Regions from separate parts of the Peribacillus sp. B2I2 genome, predicted to be linked through region 2. Evidence: a T-box and tRNA genes for the amino acid it is inferred to sense, from the RefSeq annotation. Region 2 holds a T-box; the other holds one or more tRNA genes.

Region 1 (8,920 bases), 4.8 Mb from region 2:
GTGAAAAGCACCCCGGAAGGGGAGTGAAATAGATCCTGAAACCGTGTGCCTACAAGTAGTCAAAGCCCGTTAATGGGTAATGGCGTGCCTTTTGTAGAATGAACCGGCGAGTTACGATTTCATGCGAGGTTAAGTTGATAAGACGGAGCCGCAGCGAAAGCGAGTCTGAATAGGGCGAATGAGTATGAGGTCGTAGACCCGAAACCAGGTGATCTACCCATGTCCAGGGTGAAGTTCAGGTAACACTGAATGGAGGCCCGAACCCACGCACGTTGAAAAGTGCGGGGATGAGGTGTGGGTAGCGGAGAAATTCCAATCGAACCTGGAGATAGCTGGTTCTCTCCGAAATAGCTTTAGGGCTAGCCTCAAGATGAGAGTATTGGAGGTAGAGCACTGATTGGACTAGGGGCCCCCAACGGGTTACCGAATTCAGTCAAACTCCGAATGCCAAATACTTATTCTTGGGAGTCAGACTGCGAGTGATAAGATCCGTAGTCGAAAGGGAAACAGCCCAGACCACCAGCTAAGGTCCCAAAGTATACGTTAAGTGGAAAAGGATGTGGAGTTGCTTAGACAACCAGGATGTTGGCTCAGAAGCAGCCACCATTTAAAGAGTGCGTAATAGCTCACTGGTCGAGTGACTCCGCGCCGAAAATGTACCGGGGCTAAACGTATCACCGAAGCTGTGGATTGACACCATTAGGTGTCGATGGTAGGAGAGCGTTCTAAGGGCGTTGAAGTCAGACCGGAAGGACTGGTGGAGCGCTTAGAAGTGAGAATGCCGGTATGAGTAGCGAAAGAAGGGTGAGAATCCCTTCCACCGAATGCCTAAGGTTTCCTGAGGAAGGCTCGTCCGCTCAGGGTTAGTCGGGACCTAAGCCGAGGCCGAAAGGCGTAGGCGATGGACAACAGGTTGATATTCCTGTACCACCTATACATCGTTTGAACGATGGGGGGACGCAGAAGGATAGGGTAAGCGCGCTGTTGGATATGCGCGTCCAAGCAGTTAGGCCGGAAACGAGGCAAATCCCGTTTCCATTAAGGCGGAGCTGTGATGGCGAGGGAAATATAGTACCGAAGTTCCTGATTCCACGCTGCCAAGAAAAGCCTCTAGTGAGATGTAAGGTGCCCGTACCGCAAACCGACACAGGTAGGCGAGGAGAGAATCCTAAGGTGTGCGAGAGAACTCTCGTTAAGGAACTCGGCAAAATGACCCCGTAACTTCGGGAGAAGGGGTGCTTTTTAGGGTGAATAGCCCGGAAAAGCCGCAGTGAATAGGCCCAGGCGACTGTTTAGCAAAAACACAGGTCTCTGCGAAGCCGCAAGGCGAAGTATAGGGGCTGACACCTGCCCGGTGCTGGAAGGTTAAGGGGAGAGGTTAGCGCAAGCGAAGCTTTGAACCGAAGCCCCAGTAAACGGCGGCCGTAACTATAACGGTCCTAAGGTAGCGAAATTCCTTGTCGGGTAAGTTCCGACCCGCACGAAAGGTGTAACGATCTGGGCACTGTCTCAACGAGAGACTCGGTGAAATTATAGTACCTGTGAAGATGCAGGTTACCCGCGACAGGACGGAAAGACCCCGTGGAGCTTTACTGCAGCCTGATATTGAATTTTGGTACAGCTTGTACAGGATAGGTAGGAGCCTGAGAAGCCGGAGCGCTAGCTTCGGTGGAGGCGTTGGTGGGATACTACCCTGGCTGTATTGAAATTCTAACCCGCGCCCCTTATCGGGGTGGGAGACAGTGTCAGGTGGGCAGTTTGACTGGGGCGGTCGCCTCCTAAAGAGTAACGGAGGCGCCCAAAGGTTCCCTCAGAATGGTTGGAAATCATTCGTAGAGTGTAAAGGCACAAGGGAGCTTGACTGCGAGACCTACAAGTCGAGCAGGGACGAAAGTCGGGCTTAGTGATCCGGTGGTTCCGCATGGAAGGGCCATCGCTCAACGGATAAAAGCTACCCCGGGGATAACAGGCTTATCTCCCCCAAGAGTCCACATCGACGGGGAGGTTTGGCACCTCGATGTCGGCTCATCGCATCCTGGGGCTGTAGTCGGTCCCAAGGGTTGGGCTGTTCGCCCATTAAAGCGGTACGCGAGCTGGGTTCAGAACGTCGTGAGACAGTTCGGTCCCTATCCGTCGCGGGCGCAGGAAATTTGAGAGGAGCTGTCCTTAGTACGAGAGGACCGGGATGGACGCACCGCTGGTGTACCAGTTGTCTTGCCAAAGGCATAGCTGGGTAGCTACGTGCGGACGGGATAAGTGCTGAAAGCATCTAAGCATGAAGCCCCCCTCAAGATGAGATTTCCCATGGCGCAAGCTAGTAAGATCCCTGAAAGATGATCAGGTTGATAGGTCAGAGGTGGAAGCGTGGCGACATGTGGAGCTGACTGATACTAATAGATCGAGGACTTAACCAACGCTTTTTAAAAAATGAAATACCTTCTTATTATCTAGTTTTGAAGGAACAACGTTCCTTTATTGTTTGGTGGCGATAGCGAAGAGGTCACACCCGTTCCCATTCCGAACACGGCAGTTAAGCTCTTCAGCGCCGATGGTAGTTGGGGGTTTCCCCCTGTGAGAGTAGGACGCCGCCAAGCAGTTATATATGGAGGATTAGCTCAGCTGGGAGAGCATCTGCCTTACAAGCAGAGGGTCGGCGGTTCGATCCCGTCATCCTCCACCATTTTACACCTGCCGGTGTAGCTCAACTGGTAGAGCAACTGACTTGTAATCAGTAGGTTGGGGGTTCAAGTCCTCTTGCCGGCACCATCTTCATACAAGCTTAATATAGCATATATAAATAGTTTATATGAGCCATTAGCTCAGTTGGTAGAGCATCTGACTTTTAATCAGAGGGTCGAAGGTTCGAATCCTTCATGGCTCACCATTTTATTATGCGGGTGTGGCGGAATTGGCAGACGCACCAGACTTAGGATCTGGCGCCGCAAGGCGTGGGGGTTCAAGTCCCTTCACCCGCATGTTTGCGGAAGTAGTTCAGTGGTAGAATACAACCTTGCCAAGGTTGGGGTCGCGGGTTCGAATCCCGTCTTCCGCTCCACTATTTATTTATGCCGGGGTGGCGGAACTGGCAGACGCACAGGACTTAAAATCCTGCGGTAGGTGACTACCGTACCGGTTCGATTCCGGTCCTCGGCACCATCTTAATATGCGCCCGTAGCTCAATTGGATAGAGCATCTGACTACGAATCAGAAGGTTGTAGGTTCGACTCCCGCCGGGCGCACCATATTTTTTTCGGGAAGTAGCTCAGCTTGGTAGAGCACTTGGTTTGGGACCAAGGGGTCGCAGGTTCGAATCCTGTCTTCCCGACCATGATTTTTTTGGGGCCTTAGCTCAGCTGGGAGAGCGCCTGCCTTGCACGCAGGAGGTCAGCGGTTCGATCCCGCTAGGCTCCACCAAAAAAAACTTGACAAGCCCAAATGGCTTTGATATGATTAGAAAGTTGATTCTTTAAAAGGATCAAATTGCTCTTTGAAAACTGAACAAAACAAAGCGCCAACGTTAAATTTTTAAGTGAGCACACACTATTAAAAAAGCAAAATGAGCAAGTCAAACATTTCTTCGGAGAGTTTGATCCTGGCTCAGGACGAACGCTGGCGGCGTGCCTAATACATGCAAGTCGAGCGAATCGATGGGAGCTTGCTCCCTGAGATTAGCGGCGGACGGGTGAGTAACACGTGGGCAACCTGCCTATAAGACTGGGATAACTTCGGGAAACCGGAGCTAATACCGGATACGTTCTTTTCTCGCATGAGAGAAGATGGAAAGACGGTTTACGCTGTCACTTATAGATGGGCCCGCGGCGCATTAGCTAGTTGGTGAGGTAATGGCTCACCAAGGCGACGATGCGTAGCCGACCTGAGAGGGTGATCGGCCACACTGGGACTGAGACACGGCCCAGACTCCTACGGGAGGCAGCAGTAGGGAATCTTCCGCAATGGACGAAAGTCTGACGGAGCAACGCCGCGTGAACGAAGAAGGCCTTCGGGTCGTAAAGTTCTGTTGTTAGGGAAGAACAAGTACCAGAGTAACTGCTGGTACCTTGACGGTACCTAACCAGAAAGCCACGGCTAACTACGTGCCAGCAGCCGCGGTAATACGTAGGTGGCAAGCGTTGTCCGGAATTATTGGGCGTAAAGCGCGCGCAGGTGGTTCTTTAAGTCTGATGTGAAAGCCCACGGCTCAACCGTGGAGGGTCATTGGAAACTGGGGAACTTGAGTGCAGAAGAGGAAAGTGGAATTCCAAGTGTAGCGGTGAAATGCGTAGAGATTTGGAGGAACACCAGTGGCGAAGGCGACTTTCTGGTCTGTAACTGACACTGAGGCGCGAAAGCGTGGGGAGCAAACAGGATTAGATACCCTGGTAGTCCACGCCGTAAACGATGAGTGCTAAGTGTTAGAGGGTTTCCGCCCTTTAGTGCTGCAGCTAACGCATTAAGCACTCCGCCTGGGGAGTACGGCCGCAAGGCTGAAACTCAAAGGAATTGACGGGGGCCCGCACAAGCGGTGGAGCATGTGGTTTAATTCGAAGCAACGCGAAGAACCTTACCAGGTCTTGACATCCTCTGACAACCCTAGAGATAGGGCTTTCCCCTTCGGGGGACAGAGTGACAGGTGGTGCATGGTTGTCGTCAGCTCGTGTCGTGAGATGTTGGGTTAAGTCCCGCAACGAGCGCAACCCTTGATCTTAGTTGCCAGCATTCAGTTGGGCACTCTAAGGTGACTGCCGGTGACAAACCGGAGGAAGGTGGGGATGACGTCAAAATCATCATGCCCCTTATGACCTGGGCTACACACGTGCTACAATGGATGGTACAAAGGGCTGCAAACCTGCGAAGGTAAGCGAATCCCATAAAGCCATTCTCAGTTCGGATTGTAGGCTGCAACTCGCCTACATGAAGCCGGAATCGCTAGTAATCGCGGATCAGCATGCCGCGGTGAATACGTTCCCGGGCCTTGTACACACCGCCCGTCACACCACGAGAGTTTGTAACACCCGAAGTCGGTGAGGTAACCTTTATGGAGCCAGCCGCCTAAGGTGGGACAGATGATTGGGGTGAAGTCGTAACAAGGTAGCCGTATCGGAAGGTGCGGCTGGATCACCTCCTTTCTAAGGATAATTACGAGAGCGCTTTTGTTTTGTTCAGTTTTGAATGAGTAATTCATTCAGATAGGGAAGAAAAACATCACGATGTGATGGATTCTTTCTGCTTTGTTCCTTGAAAACTAGATAATAGATAGAAGGCAATTAATTTTTTTCAAAGCATCTGTAAGATCTTTTTAACGGTTAAGTTAGAAAGGGCGCACGGTGGATGCCTTGGCACTAGGAGCCGATGAAGGACGGGACTAACACCGATATGCTTCGGGGAGCTGTAAGTAAGCTTTGATCCGGAGATTTCCGAATGGGGAAACCCACTGTTCGTAATGGAACAGTATCTTTACCTGAATACATAGGGTACTGAAGGCAGACCCGGGGAACTGAAACATCTAAGTACCCGGAGGAAGAGAAAGCAAATGCGATTTCCTGAGTAGCGGCGAGCGAAACGGAATTAGCCCAAACCAAGAGGCTTGCCTCTTGGGGTTGTAGGACACTCAACATGGAGTTACAAAGGAACGGGGTAAATGAAGTGACCTGGAAAGGTCCGTCAAAGAAGGTAAAAACCCTGTAGTTGAAACTTCGTTCCCTCCTGAGTGGATCCTGAGTACGGCGGGACACGAGAAATCCCGTCGGAAGCAGGGAGGACCATCTCCCAAGGCTAAATACTCCCTAGTGACCGATAGTGAACCAGTACCGTGAGGGAAAGGTGAAAAGCACCCCGGAAGGGGAGTGAAATAGATCCTGAAACCGTGTGCCTACAAGTAGTCAAAGCCCGTTAATGGGTAATGGCGTGCCTTTTGTAGAATGAACCGGCGAGTTACGATTTCATGCGAGGTTAAGTTGATAAGACGGAGCCGCAGCGAAAGCGAGTCTGAATAGGGCGAATGAGTATGAGGTCGTAGACCCGAAACCAGGTGATCTACCCATGTCCAGGGTGAAGTTCAGGTAACACTGAATGGAGGCCCGAACCCACGCACGTTGAAAAGTGCGGGGATGAGGTGTGGGTAGCGGAGAAATTCCAATCGAACCTGGAGATAGCTGGTTCTCTCCGAAATAGCTTTAGGGCTAGCCTCAAGATGAGAGTATTGGAGGTAGAGCACTGATTGGACTAGGGGCCCCCAACGGGTTACCGAATTCAGTCAAACTCCGAATGCCAAATACTTATTCTTGGGAGTCAGACTGCGAGTGATAAGATCCGTAGTCGAAAGGGAAACAGCCCAGACCACCAGCTAAGGTCCCAAAGTATACGTTAAGTGGAAAAGGATGTGGAGTTGCTTAGACAACCAGGATGTTGGCTCAGAAGCAGCCACCATTTAAAGAGTGCGTAATAGCTCACTGGTCGAGTGACTCCGCGCCGAAAATGTACCGGGGCTAAACGTATCACCGAAGCTGTGGATTGACACCATTAGGTGTCGATGGTAGGAGAGCGTTCTAAGGGCGTTGAAGTCAGACCGGAAGGACTGGTGGAGCGCTTAGAAGTGAGAATGCCGGTATGAGTAGCGAAAGAAGGGTGAGAATCCCTTCCACCGAATGCCTAAGGTTTCCTGAGGAAGGCTCGTCCGCTCAGGGTTAGTCGGGACCTAAGCCGAGGCCGAAAGGCGTAGGCGATGGACAACAGGTTGATATTCCTGTACCACCTATACATCGTTTGAACGATGGGGGGACGCAGAAGGATAGGGTAAGCGCGCTGTTGGATATGCGCGTCCAAGCAGTTAGGCCGGAAACGAGGCAAATCCCGTTTCCATTAAGGCGGAGCTGTGATGGCGAGGGAAATATAGTACCGAAGTTCCTGATTCCACGCTGCCAAGAAAAGCCTCTAGTGAGATGTAAGGTGCCCGTACCGCAAACCGACACAGGTAGGCGAGGAGAGAATCCTAAGGTGTGCGAGAGAACTCTCGTTAAGGAACTCGGCAAAATGACCCCGTAACTTCGGGAGAAGGGGTGCTTTTTAGGGTGAATAGCCCGGAAAAGCCGCAGTGAATAGGCCCAGGCGACTGTTTAGCAAAAACACAGGTCTCTGCGAAGCCGCAAGGCGAAGTATAGGGGCTGACACCTGCCCGGTGCTGGAAGGTTAAGGGGAGAGGTTAGCGCAAGCGAAGCTTTGAACCGAAGCCCCAGTAAACGGCGGCCGTAACTATAACGGTCCTAAGGTAGCGAAATTCCTTGTCGGGTAAGTTCCGACCCGCACGAAAGGTGTAACGATCTGGGCACTGTCTCAACGAGAGACTCGGTGAAATTATAGTACCTGTGAAGATGCAGGTTACCCGCGACAGGACGGAAAGACCCCGTGGAGCTTTACTGCAGCCTGATATTGAATTTTGGTACAGCTTGTACAGGATAGGTAGGAGCCTGAGAAGCCGGAGCGCTAGCTTCGGTGGAGGCGTTGGTGGGATACTACCCTGGCTGTATTGAAATTCTAACCCGCGCCCCTTATCGGGGTGGGAGACAGTGTCAGGTGGGCAGTTTGACTGGGGCGGTCGCCTCCTAAAGAGTAACGGAGGCGCCCAAAGGTTCCCTCAGAATGGTTGGAAATCATTCGTAGAGTGTAAAGGCACAAGGGAGCTTGACTGCGAGACCTACAAGTCGAGCAGGGACGAAAGTCGGGCTTAGTGATCCGGTGGTTCCGCATGGAAGGGCCATCGCTCAACGGATAAAAGCTACCCCGGGGATAACAGGCTTATCTCCCCCAAGAGTCCACATCGACGGGGAGGTTTGGCACCTCGATGTCGGCTCATCGCATCCTGGGGCTGTAGTCGGTCCCAAGGGTTGGGCTGTTCGCCCATTAAAGCGGTACGCGAGCTGGGTTCAGAACGTCGTGAGACAGTTCGGTCCCTATCCGTCGCGGGCGCAGGAAATTTGAGAGGAGCTGTCCTTAGTACGAGAGGACCGGGATGGACGCACCGCTGGTGTACCAGTTGTCTTGCCAAAGGCATAGCTGGGTAGCTACGTGCGGACGGGATAAGTGCTGAAAGCATCTAAGCATGAAGCCCCCCTCAAGATGAGATTTCCCATGGCGCAAGCTAGTAAGATCCCTGAAAGATGATCAGGTTGATAGGTCAGAGGTGGAAGCGTGGCGACATGTGGAGCTGACTGATACTAATAGATCGAGGACTTAACCAACGCTTTTTAAAAAATGAAATACCTTCTTATTATCTAGTTTTGAAGGAACAACGTTCCTTTATTGTTTGGTGGCGATAGCGAAGAGGTCACACCCGTTCCCATTCCGAACACGGCAGTTAAGCTCTTCAGCGCCGATGGTAGTTGGGGGTTTCCCCCTGTGAGAGTAGGACGCCGCCAAGCCATATCTAAGATCAGCCATTCTGGCTGGTCTTTTTTGATATTCTAATTAACGAATAGGTTTTTTATCTCCAGGTTCAGCATAGGGCTGGATCTATTTGTTGGTTAAAATACCATTAGAGGGAACGGACGAGCTGGAGAAAAAGGTTGAATTTAGGTGAAGGAGCTTTGAGGAGAAGAAAAAATTGCAGGTTTTGCATTTATCTTTTCAGGGTATTTATGTAAGATATTTCAACTTTAATGTTCAACGGGGTATGTAACTACATATAATTTGGAGAAAATGGATAATACAGAAAGAAAGTGCGTTTAAGTTGCAAAATGCATTTTTCCTTGTATAATAATAGTCAAATATAGTCAAAGTCAGAATGGAGGAGGCTGAGTGAGAAACATATCTGATGTTATCGAAACTTATTTGAAGCAAGTGCTGGAAATAAGTCAAAAAGATATCTTAGAGATTAAAAGAAGTGAAATAGCAGATAAATTTCAGTGTGTTCCTTCTCAAATCAATT
Region 2 (8,920 bases):
AACTCAAGTAGGCCTTTTTCATATTGTTTGACCATTGGTGTCCCTTTTAATAGATGAAGTAAATGGATCTTTATGCCCTGCACATCGAGTTTGGCGACTTCCCGGGCTGTTTCTATCATCATTTCGTAATCTTCCTGAGGAAGACCATTGATGATATGGGAGCATACGCGGATGCCGTGTTTACGCAGTTTATCGACACCCTCTTTGTAGCAATTGAAGTCATGGGCACGGTTGATCATCGTCGCGGTCTTTTCATGAACCGTCTGGAGACCGAGTTCCACCCATAGGTAAGTGCGCTCGTTCAATTCCGCTAAATACTCGACTACATCATCTGGGAGGCAATCCGGGCGTGTCGCGATGGAGAGTCCGACGACACCTTCCTGGGTCAATACACTTTCATATTTCTCGCGAAGCTCTGCCACGGGTGCATGGGTATTCGTGAACGCTTGGAAATAGGCCATATATTTTCCGTCTTTCCATTTATGATGCATCCGTTCGCTGATTTTCTTAAATTGGACTTCTAACGGTTCAACCCTGCTGCCCGCAAAGTCACCCGAGCCTGAGGCACTGCAGAAGGTACAGCCTCCATGTGCGACGGTGCCATCACGGTTCGGGCAGTCAAAACCGCCATCCAGGGCAACTTTAAAAACCTTATGTCCAAAATGATTTCTCAAGTGGTAATTCCATGTATGATATCGTTTGTTATCCGTTGCATATATAAACGGGTTTGCTTGATTCAAATCAGCAACCTCCTAATTAAAAATAAAGCGCAACATATATTATACAACATTCTGGCAGCTAGGTCTTTTTTTGAAAAATAAGCGTATACTGTATACTTGAAGGTTAAAATTTAGCTGCTATTTTCAGTATATCTAATGAATGACTATATCCAATCGGGAGCTGATGGACATGACCGGTCAAGTTGAAGAAGCGATTAATCAAATGAAAAAGAAATTAGCCGAAAATAATCAGGTGATCGAAGTAAATGAAGATGGGTTCATATACAAAGCCACTTGCACCTTCAATTCACCTGCTTCGGATGAACAAATTCATTCCTTTGAAAAGAAAACCGGATTGCTTCTGCCCGATGATTATAAAGAGTTTTTAAAAATAACGAATGGATGCCGTCTATTCGATAATGTGGAATCTGGCGGGGAAAATGATTTATACAGCCTGGATGATATTGTTAATTACACATATGAAAATTCATACGAAGGATGCTATAAAGTGGCATGCATTTATCAAGATAATATCGTGATAGATGGGGAAGCCGTCGCTAAAGGTGATAAGGATTATTTAATGGTAAAAGGCCATATTGATGATTTTGAAGAAGGCGAGAAACTCCATATGGGCTTTGCCGAGTGGATCGAGCAGTTCATTTCCCATCACGGGGAGAAGTTTTGGGATAAAGGTTGATTCCTCAAAAAAAATGATAATCCACTCGTTATTTGCTCAAACTAAACAAGATGATTCCGAATCATCCACATGAGACGCGAAGGAGAGGGTTTGTAATGGCAACCAGACAATCCGTCGATCATTTTTTAGAGCAATGTGAAGGAGCTCTCCATTTTGCAGAGTTTGAATTTAACGAGGCCTCACGGCAGGAGCATTATGATGATGAACAATTTCAAAATTCGCAAAAGTATATCGAAGAGGCTTTGACGGATATGGAACGATTGTATGCCAGTTCGAATGCCCAACAACGGGATATGCTTTCGCGGATGCGGCAGCAGATGAATGAATTGAAAAATGAAATGATTTTACTGCGGCATTAAAGGGAAGCAAGGGAGCTATGGATGCATAGCTCCCTTTTTTTGCACGATTTTCCTTGAATTCGCATATATAATGAAAAACCTGTCGATAATGTTTATGTACGGCTATTGCAATTATCGGTGAAATTGACTAGAATTAATATAATCAAATATTCTCATAAAGACTATGATGAGGAACAGTAGCGATTTGATTCCAGTAAAGAGAGTTGACGGGTGGTGCAAGTCAACCTGGGAGGGTCGTGAACTCCCCTTGGAGTTCCGGGTGTGAAGGTAAAAAGTAATGCCTGGCGTTTTAATCCATGTTACGGATGTTTTAAGCTGGGCGGATTTTAGCTATCGCCAATGTGGGTGGTACCGCGGGAAGATATACATAATCCTCTCGTCCCTATTTTGGGATGAGGGGTTTTTTATTGTTTTTTATACGGAAATTAGGAGGAAATCATATGAGTTTTGACCATAGAAGCATAGAAACGAAATGGCAGCAGTATTGGGAAGGCAATAAGACATTCAAAACGGGTGAAGAAAGCGGCAAACGTAAATTCTACGCGCTGGATATGTTCCCATACCCTTCAGGCGCAGGTCTTCATGTGGGGCACCCGGAAGGTTATACGGCAAGCGATATTTTAGCACGTATGAAACGGGCGCAGGGGTATAATGTTTTACACCCGATCGGCTGGGATGCATTTGGACTTCCGGCAGAGCAATATGCGATCGATACGGGAAATGATCCAGCTGAATTCACGGAGCACAATATCAACACGTTCCGCCGCCAAATCAAAGCCCTTGGTTTTTCTTATGATTGGGATCGCGAAATAAACACGACAGATCCCGACTATTACAAATGGACGCAATGGATCTTCTTGAAATTATATGAAAAGGGCCTTGCATATATTGATGAAGTGGCCGTTAACTGGTGTCCGGCTCTTGGCACGGTATTGGCGAACGAAGAAGTCATCGATGGAAAAAGTGAGCGTGGAGGCCATCCGGTTGAGCGCCGCCCGATGAAACAATGGATGCTTCGAATCACGGCTTATGCGGACCGCTTAATCGACGATTTGAATGATGTGGATTGGCCTGAAAACATCAAGGATATGCAACGTAACTGGATTGGACGTTCCGAGGGAGCGGAGGTTACATTCAATATCGATGGCTTTGAAGATACATTCACGGTATTCACGACCCGTCCGGATACGTTATTCGGTGCAACATATGCCGTATTGGCACCTGAACATCACTTTGTCGATAAAATTACGACAGCTGATCAAAGGTCGGCAGTCGACGCATATTTAGATGAAGTGAAACATAAAAGCGATTTGGAAAGAACAGACTTGGCTAAGGATAAATCAGGCGTGTTCACGGGGGCATATGCCATTAACCCGGTAAACGGCGAAAAAATGCCGATCTGGATTGCTGATTACGTGTTGATCAGCTACGGAACAGGTGCGATCATGGCCGTTCCTGCGCATGATGAGCGGGATTATGAATTTGCAGTCAAGTTCAACTTGCCGATCAAGGAAGTCGTAGCTGGCGGAGATGTGACAAGTGAAGCATATACAGGCGATGGCCTTCATGTGAATTCGGAATTCCTTGATGGATTGAATAAAGAAGAAGGCATTTCAACCATGATCAAATGGCTGGAAGAAAAAGAAATCGGTACGAAGAAAATAACATACCGTCTTCGCGACTGGTTATTCAGCCGTCAGCGTTACTGGGGTGAACCGATTCCAATCATTCATTGGGAAGACGGCACGATGTCTGCAGTGAAGGAAGAAGAACTTCCATTGATTTTACCGAAAGCTACGGACATCAAGCCTTCGGGTACGGGCGAATCACCACTTGCGAACATTACGGAATGGGTGAACGTAACGGATGAAAACGGACGAAAAGGGCGCCGTGAGACAAATACGATGCCACAATGGGCAGGCAGCAGCTGGTACTTCCTTCGTTATATCGATCCGGACAACAAGGAAGCACTCGCAGATCCTGAAAAATTAAAAGAATGGATGCCGGTCGACATTTATATTGGCGGCGCTGAGCATGCGGTGCTTCACTTGCTTTACGCTCGTTTCTGGCATAAATTCCTATACGATATCGGTGTTGTGCCAACGAAGGAACCTTTCCAAAACCTATTTAACCAAGGGATGATCCTTGGCGAGAATAATGAAAAAATGAGTAAATCAAAAGGGAATGTCGTGAACCCGGATGATATCGTTGAAAGCCATGGTGCAGATACACTTCGCATGTACGAAATGTTCATGGGACCATTGGATGCTTCGATTGCCTGGTCTACAAACGGATTGGACGGTTCCCGCAGATTCCTTGACCGCATTTGGCGTTTATTAGTCAACGAAGACGGTTCGATCACAGATAAGATGACCGAAACGGATGACACGGGCAAGCTTGAAAAAGTCTATCATCAAACGGTTAAAAAAGTGACCGAGAATTATGAAGAATTGAAATTCAATACGGCGATTTCACAATTGATGGTTTTCATCAATGATGCTTATAAAGCCGATTCGCTTCCTAAAGTATATATCGAAGGTTTCGTCAAATTGCTTGCACCGGTTGCACCGCATATCGCCGAAGAGCTTTGGTCTAAATTAGGCCATTCCGAGAGCATCACATACGGAACATGGCCGGCGTTCGACGAAGCGAAGTTAGTGGATAACGAAGTCGAAATCGTCATCCAAATCAACGGAAAAGTCAAAACGAAATTAATGGTGCCGACTGACACTACGAAAGAAAAGTTGGAAGAAATTGCGATGGGTGATGATTCCATCAAAGAACAAATCGATGGGAAAACCATCCGTAAAGTCATTGCTGTACCAGGTAAATTAGTCAATATCGTCGCAAACTAACGAAATCAAATGAGAGCTGTTCCGCATGTTTTAATGCTGGGACAGCTTTTTTTTTCGCGGGCATTGGCGGAACTTAGGAATTAGGTCATGTTAGGATTTTCACCGATTTAAGTCCATTAGCGATGAATCTATCAAATTTTGGCATCAACAATCCTTATAAGGTGTCGATCGGAGCTCAAATATCTTGCTTAATTGGTACAGGAGAATCATTTTTCTGCTCGCTGTCCAATTATATCAAGCATTTCTCATAAAAAAGGGAAAAAATTGGTTGATAAAATTATACAGTGTGATAGTTTGGTATAGTACTGTTATTTTATAACCAAATATTGGAGGCGAAACTGTGAAATTTAAGAATGTGAGTCGAATTACGGTGTTTGTGCTTATTTTTGCACTGATTTTCAGCTTGGTTCCACAAAATTCTCAAGCTGCAGCTGTAACACCTATTGAAAATGTAAATACGATTAAAAATGGGGACACTTTGGACGGGAAGTTTGAAAAACCGGGTGTTCAATGGTATCAAATCAGTCCCACACAAGAAGAAATACAAAAATTCTCCCATATTGAGTTCGAAGTCAATTCGGATAAAATCTTGAATATTTCCGTATATCAAGATAAAGAAAAAGCAGAAAAAGATGAGAGCAATTATTTTGTCTCTTCTTATCCTGATGAAAAAGCTGTAGTCGATTTCCCATATGCTTGGGACGGCACATATTATGTTAAAGTTGAATATTTCGGCGATACGGATGATGAAGGAAATCCTCTACCGGATGCGGAAAATGTAGCTGAATACTCCATCAATGCCCATTCAGTGACATTGCCACCATCTGCCGGGGACGAAGGGGAAAATCTCGAATCATGCCCGGTTGAATTGAGTGTAAACGATAAGAAAACGGGAGAATCCATGTTGAAAACACTCCGCGTGTTTAGAGATGAAGTTCTCACGAAATCATCTGAGGGACGCACCATGTCCTCTTTATACTATAAGGCTTCTCCATTCCTGGCACTTCATCTGGCTGGTAATAAAACGGCAAGGGAAGCCGTCTATAATCATTTAGTCGTCATTAAGCCCCTTATTGAGGATCTTAATGAAAATGGAGCAAGCAGTACGGCAGTCATTAGCAACAAGCAGCAAGAAGCGATTAAAGCTTTATTCACTAAGACGGCAGACGTCGCTCCGGCTGGATTGAAAAAGGATATGGACGGCATTGCAAAGAAAATCAATCTTGATAAGCTTGCCGGTGAGAGAATCGTCGATATCGCAAGCAAAGCGGGAATTGAAGTTCCGGCTTCGAAAAATATAAAGAACAAATATATCGTCAAACTTAAACCAGGGAAGTCATTAAGCTCTGTCCAATCCAAAGTAAGCGGAAAAGGATATGGAACATTATCGGCACCTAAGAAACAAGAGGTTCTGTATGATGATATGTATGTCGTAGAGTTAAAGAATCAAGCAAAAATGAGCACAGCAGCTCTTTCCGGTATTGAAAATCTTCCAGAAGTGGAATATATCGAACCGGTAAAAACGTATAAAGCACTTTCAGCCGATATTCAATCATCGTATCAATGGTCTTTAAATAACCTCGGTGGTGAAGAGGGCATAAAGGGTGCGGACATCGATAACGAAAAACTGCAAAACCTTATTAAGAAACGTAATCTAAAGGATACATTAGTAGCGGTTATCGACACAGGTGTCGATGATTCACTTGCGGATTTGAAAGATACGGTTCGCATGGACTTAGGCAAGAATTTCATTGATAAGAAGGGAAATGCCGTCGATGACAATGGCCATGGTACACATGTATCCGGAATTATCGCTGCAAAAGCAGACAATGGCTATTCCATGCAAGGAATCAATCCAGTAGCTAAAATCATGCCTGTAAAGGTCTTGGACTCTTCAGGATATGGAGACAATGAGAAAATTGCACTAGGCATTAAATATGCCGTGGAACATGGTGCCAAGGTCATAAACCTTAGCTTGGGCGGAGAATATAGCAGGACGATTGAACACGCCTTGAAAGATGCAGCCGCCAAAAATGTAATGGTTGTCGTAGCAAGCGGTAATGATGGGATGGAAGGTCTTTCTTATCCTGCATCATCTAAATACGCCATTTCCGTCGGCGCAACCAATGCCCTTGATTTAGTATCGGATTATTCCAATTATGGAACGAAATTGGACATGGTCGCTCCAGGGACAGGCATCCCGAGCCTTGTACCTAATGGAAATGTTACCTATATGGATGGTACATCAATGGCAGCTCCCCATGTTGCGGCAGCTACGGCCTTGTTATTATCCGGAAACCCTGGATTGAAATTGAATGAAGTAAGGGAAATCCTTCATGAGACATCGGAATATGTTGCTTTTGAAGAAGAAGATAATGTAGACCCTTATGAGGACTATCCACCTGAGGATGGAGAAATCATAATACCAGAAGAAGAACTTCCTGTCGGAAAAGATTTAGTATCCGGATATGGAAGGCTGAATGCATACAGTGCACTTAGTGCAGTGGATTTAAAAGCAAAAGTCAATCTTGTGATGGATACGCAAACAAAACTGACTGGTTCAGCTAAAAAAGGTTCAGTAATCGAAGTGAAAAGCGGAAGCAAAACGATCGGTAAAGGAACGGCGTCAGCTAACGGAACGTTCACCGTTACGATTCCGGTCCAAAAAGCTGAGCAAATGCTTACTGTGAATATCTCTGATTCTTCAAAACTGGCAACCTCTTCAATCAAAGTATTCGTGAAGAAAGGGGAAACCCCTAATAAGCCAACCGTTAAAGCTGTAAGTGACAAAGATACGTATGTAACTGGTCAATCACAAGCGGACATGAAAATCACGGTCAAAAATAATGCCAAAAAAGTGATTGGTTCAGGTAACACGGACAGCAAAGGGAATTTCAAAGTGAAAATCAGCAAACAAAAAGCTGGCACTAAACTTTCAGTCACAGCTACAGATCTAGCAAAACGGGAAAGTAAGGCGACAACCGTAACTGTTCTGGATAAAACCGCCCCAGGTGCACCGAAAGTGAATGAAGTGAACGACAAAGCCACCAAAGTAACAGGTAAAGCGGAAATCGGTTCAACCGTTACCGTGAAGTACAACAATAAAAACATCGGAACGGCAAAAGCTGATAACAAGGGGAACTTCTCCATCAAAATCAGCAAGCAAAAAGCAGGGTCCGCATTATATGCCTCTGCAAAAGACAAAGCAGGCAATACAGGAAAAGCGGCAAAAGTAACGGTTAAAGATAAAACGGCTCCAGGAGCACCGAAAGTGAATGAAGTGAACGACAAAGCCACCAAAGTAACAGGTAAAGCGGAAATCGGTTCAACCGTTACCGTGAAGTACAGCAATAAAAACATCGGAACGGCAAAAGCTGATAACAAGGGGAACTTCTCCATTAAAATCAGCAAGCAAAAAGCAGGGTCCGCATTATATGCTTCAGCAAAAGACAAAGCGGGCAATACAGGAAAAGCAACAAAAGTAACCGTTAAAAAATCAAAATAGTTATAAGAGGTGAAGGCCGTTTAACTTACATGTTAAACGGCCTTTTTATGTGAGAAGACGAATGAAAACACCGCTCGATGATCAGCGGTGTTTTTGCCATGAGCGTGTCTTTTGACTGTGCGTTGTCATTGCATGATGTCAGATCTGGAGTTTCGCGTTTTAATTCTGAAATAGAACCTACTTTTTTTTCTTGTACTATAAAACTTTATTAGAGAATATTACCTGGACAGTATAAAGAATCTTACACCACGGAATATAATAAATAAAAAATGATGAATATGGTGAAGCCACCTTGGATGATTGTTGACTCAAGGTGGCTTTCTAAAGGGAGACAAAATGAATAGTTATTATTATCGATTAACAAATAATAAAAAAACAAAGTTCATCGTGTTATGTATTGTGGCGATTGTTATTATTGATATTTTTATTTTGATCGGCAATGTTTTAGAGTCATGGATCATGCCCCATCTAGCCACTTTTTTAGCGGGAAGTTCATTAGGTCATATGATGCAAATACTACTTATTTGGTTTTTGCCTATTTTTCTATTAATCTTGTGTGCCGACAGCTATATCCAAGACTATAAAACAGGCTATCGATATATCGTAGCGACCAAAAAAGGGCGATATAATTATTATAAAACCATGCTATTCGGAAATATGTCATTTTCCTTTTTAGTCATGGTTGGTTGCTTGCTATTAAACATGATTATTGCATATTTGGTATTCATGAATGGTGAATTTGATATGGGTTTATCACCAGATTTATCGCCGGAAAATCCTTTATA

The links. The T-box of region 2 lies ahead of leuS (leucine--tRNA ligase). A T-box ahead of a tRNA ligase gene usually reads a tRNA of that ligase, here a tRNA-Leu.
Region 1: it has a tRNA-Leu gene. The T-box ahead of leuS (leucine--tRNA ligase) is inferred to sense a tRNA for this amino acid. The anticodon was not compared.

Annotation. Positions count from the first base shown of each region.
Region 1 is NZ_JBGCCB010000001.1:65,223-74,142, forward strand. Features, by position in the region: rRNA gene ABIE66_RS00340 (23S ribosomal RNA) at 1-2,414, shown strand, start outside; rRNA gene rrf (5S ribosomal RNA) at 2,479-2,594, shown strand; tRNA gene ABIE66_RS00350 (tRNA-Val) at 2,605-2,680, shown strand; tRNA gene ABIE66_RS00355 (tRNA-Thr) at 2,691-2,766, shown strand; tRNA gene ABIE66_RS00360 (tRNA-Lys) at 2,809-2,884, shown strand; tRNA gene ABIE66_RS00365 (tRNA-Leu) at 2,894-2,975, shown strand; tRNA gene ABIE66_RS00370 (tRNA-Gly) at 2,981-3,055, shown strand; tRNA gene ABIE66_RS00375 (tRNA-Leu) at 3,068-3,156, shown strand; tRNA gene ABIE66_RS00380 (tRNA-Arg) at 3,166-3,242, shown strand; tRNA gene ABIE66_RS00385 (tRNA-Pro) at 3,252-3,328, shown strand; tRNA gene ABIE66_RS00390 (tRNA-Ala) at 3,339-3,414, shown strand; rRNA gene ABIE66_RS00395 (16S ribosomal RNA) at 3,575-5,126, shown strand; rRNA gene ABIE66_RS00400 (23S ribosomal RNA) at 5,302-8,234, shown strand; rRNA gene rrf (5S ribosomal RNA) at 8,299-8,414, shown strand; gene ABIE66_RS00410 (CtsR family transcriptional regulator) at 8,791-8,920, shown strand, end outside.
Region 2 is NZ_JBGCCB010000001.1:4,897,728-4,906,647, reverse strand. Features, by position in the region: gene mnmL (tRNA modification radical SAM protein MnmL/YtqA) at 1-740, opposite strand, end outside; gene ABIE66_RS24355 (SMI1/KNR4 family protein) at 910-1,416, shown strand; gene ABIE66_RS24350 (DUF2524 family protein) at 1,512-1,775, shown strand; T-box leader at 1,930-2,162, shown strand; gene leuS (leucine--tRNA ligase) at 2,216-4,630, shown strand; gene ABIE66_RS24340 (S8 family peptidase) at 4,971-8,135, shown strand; gene ABIE66_RS24335 (DUF2705 family protein) at 8,472-8,920, shown strand, end outside.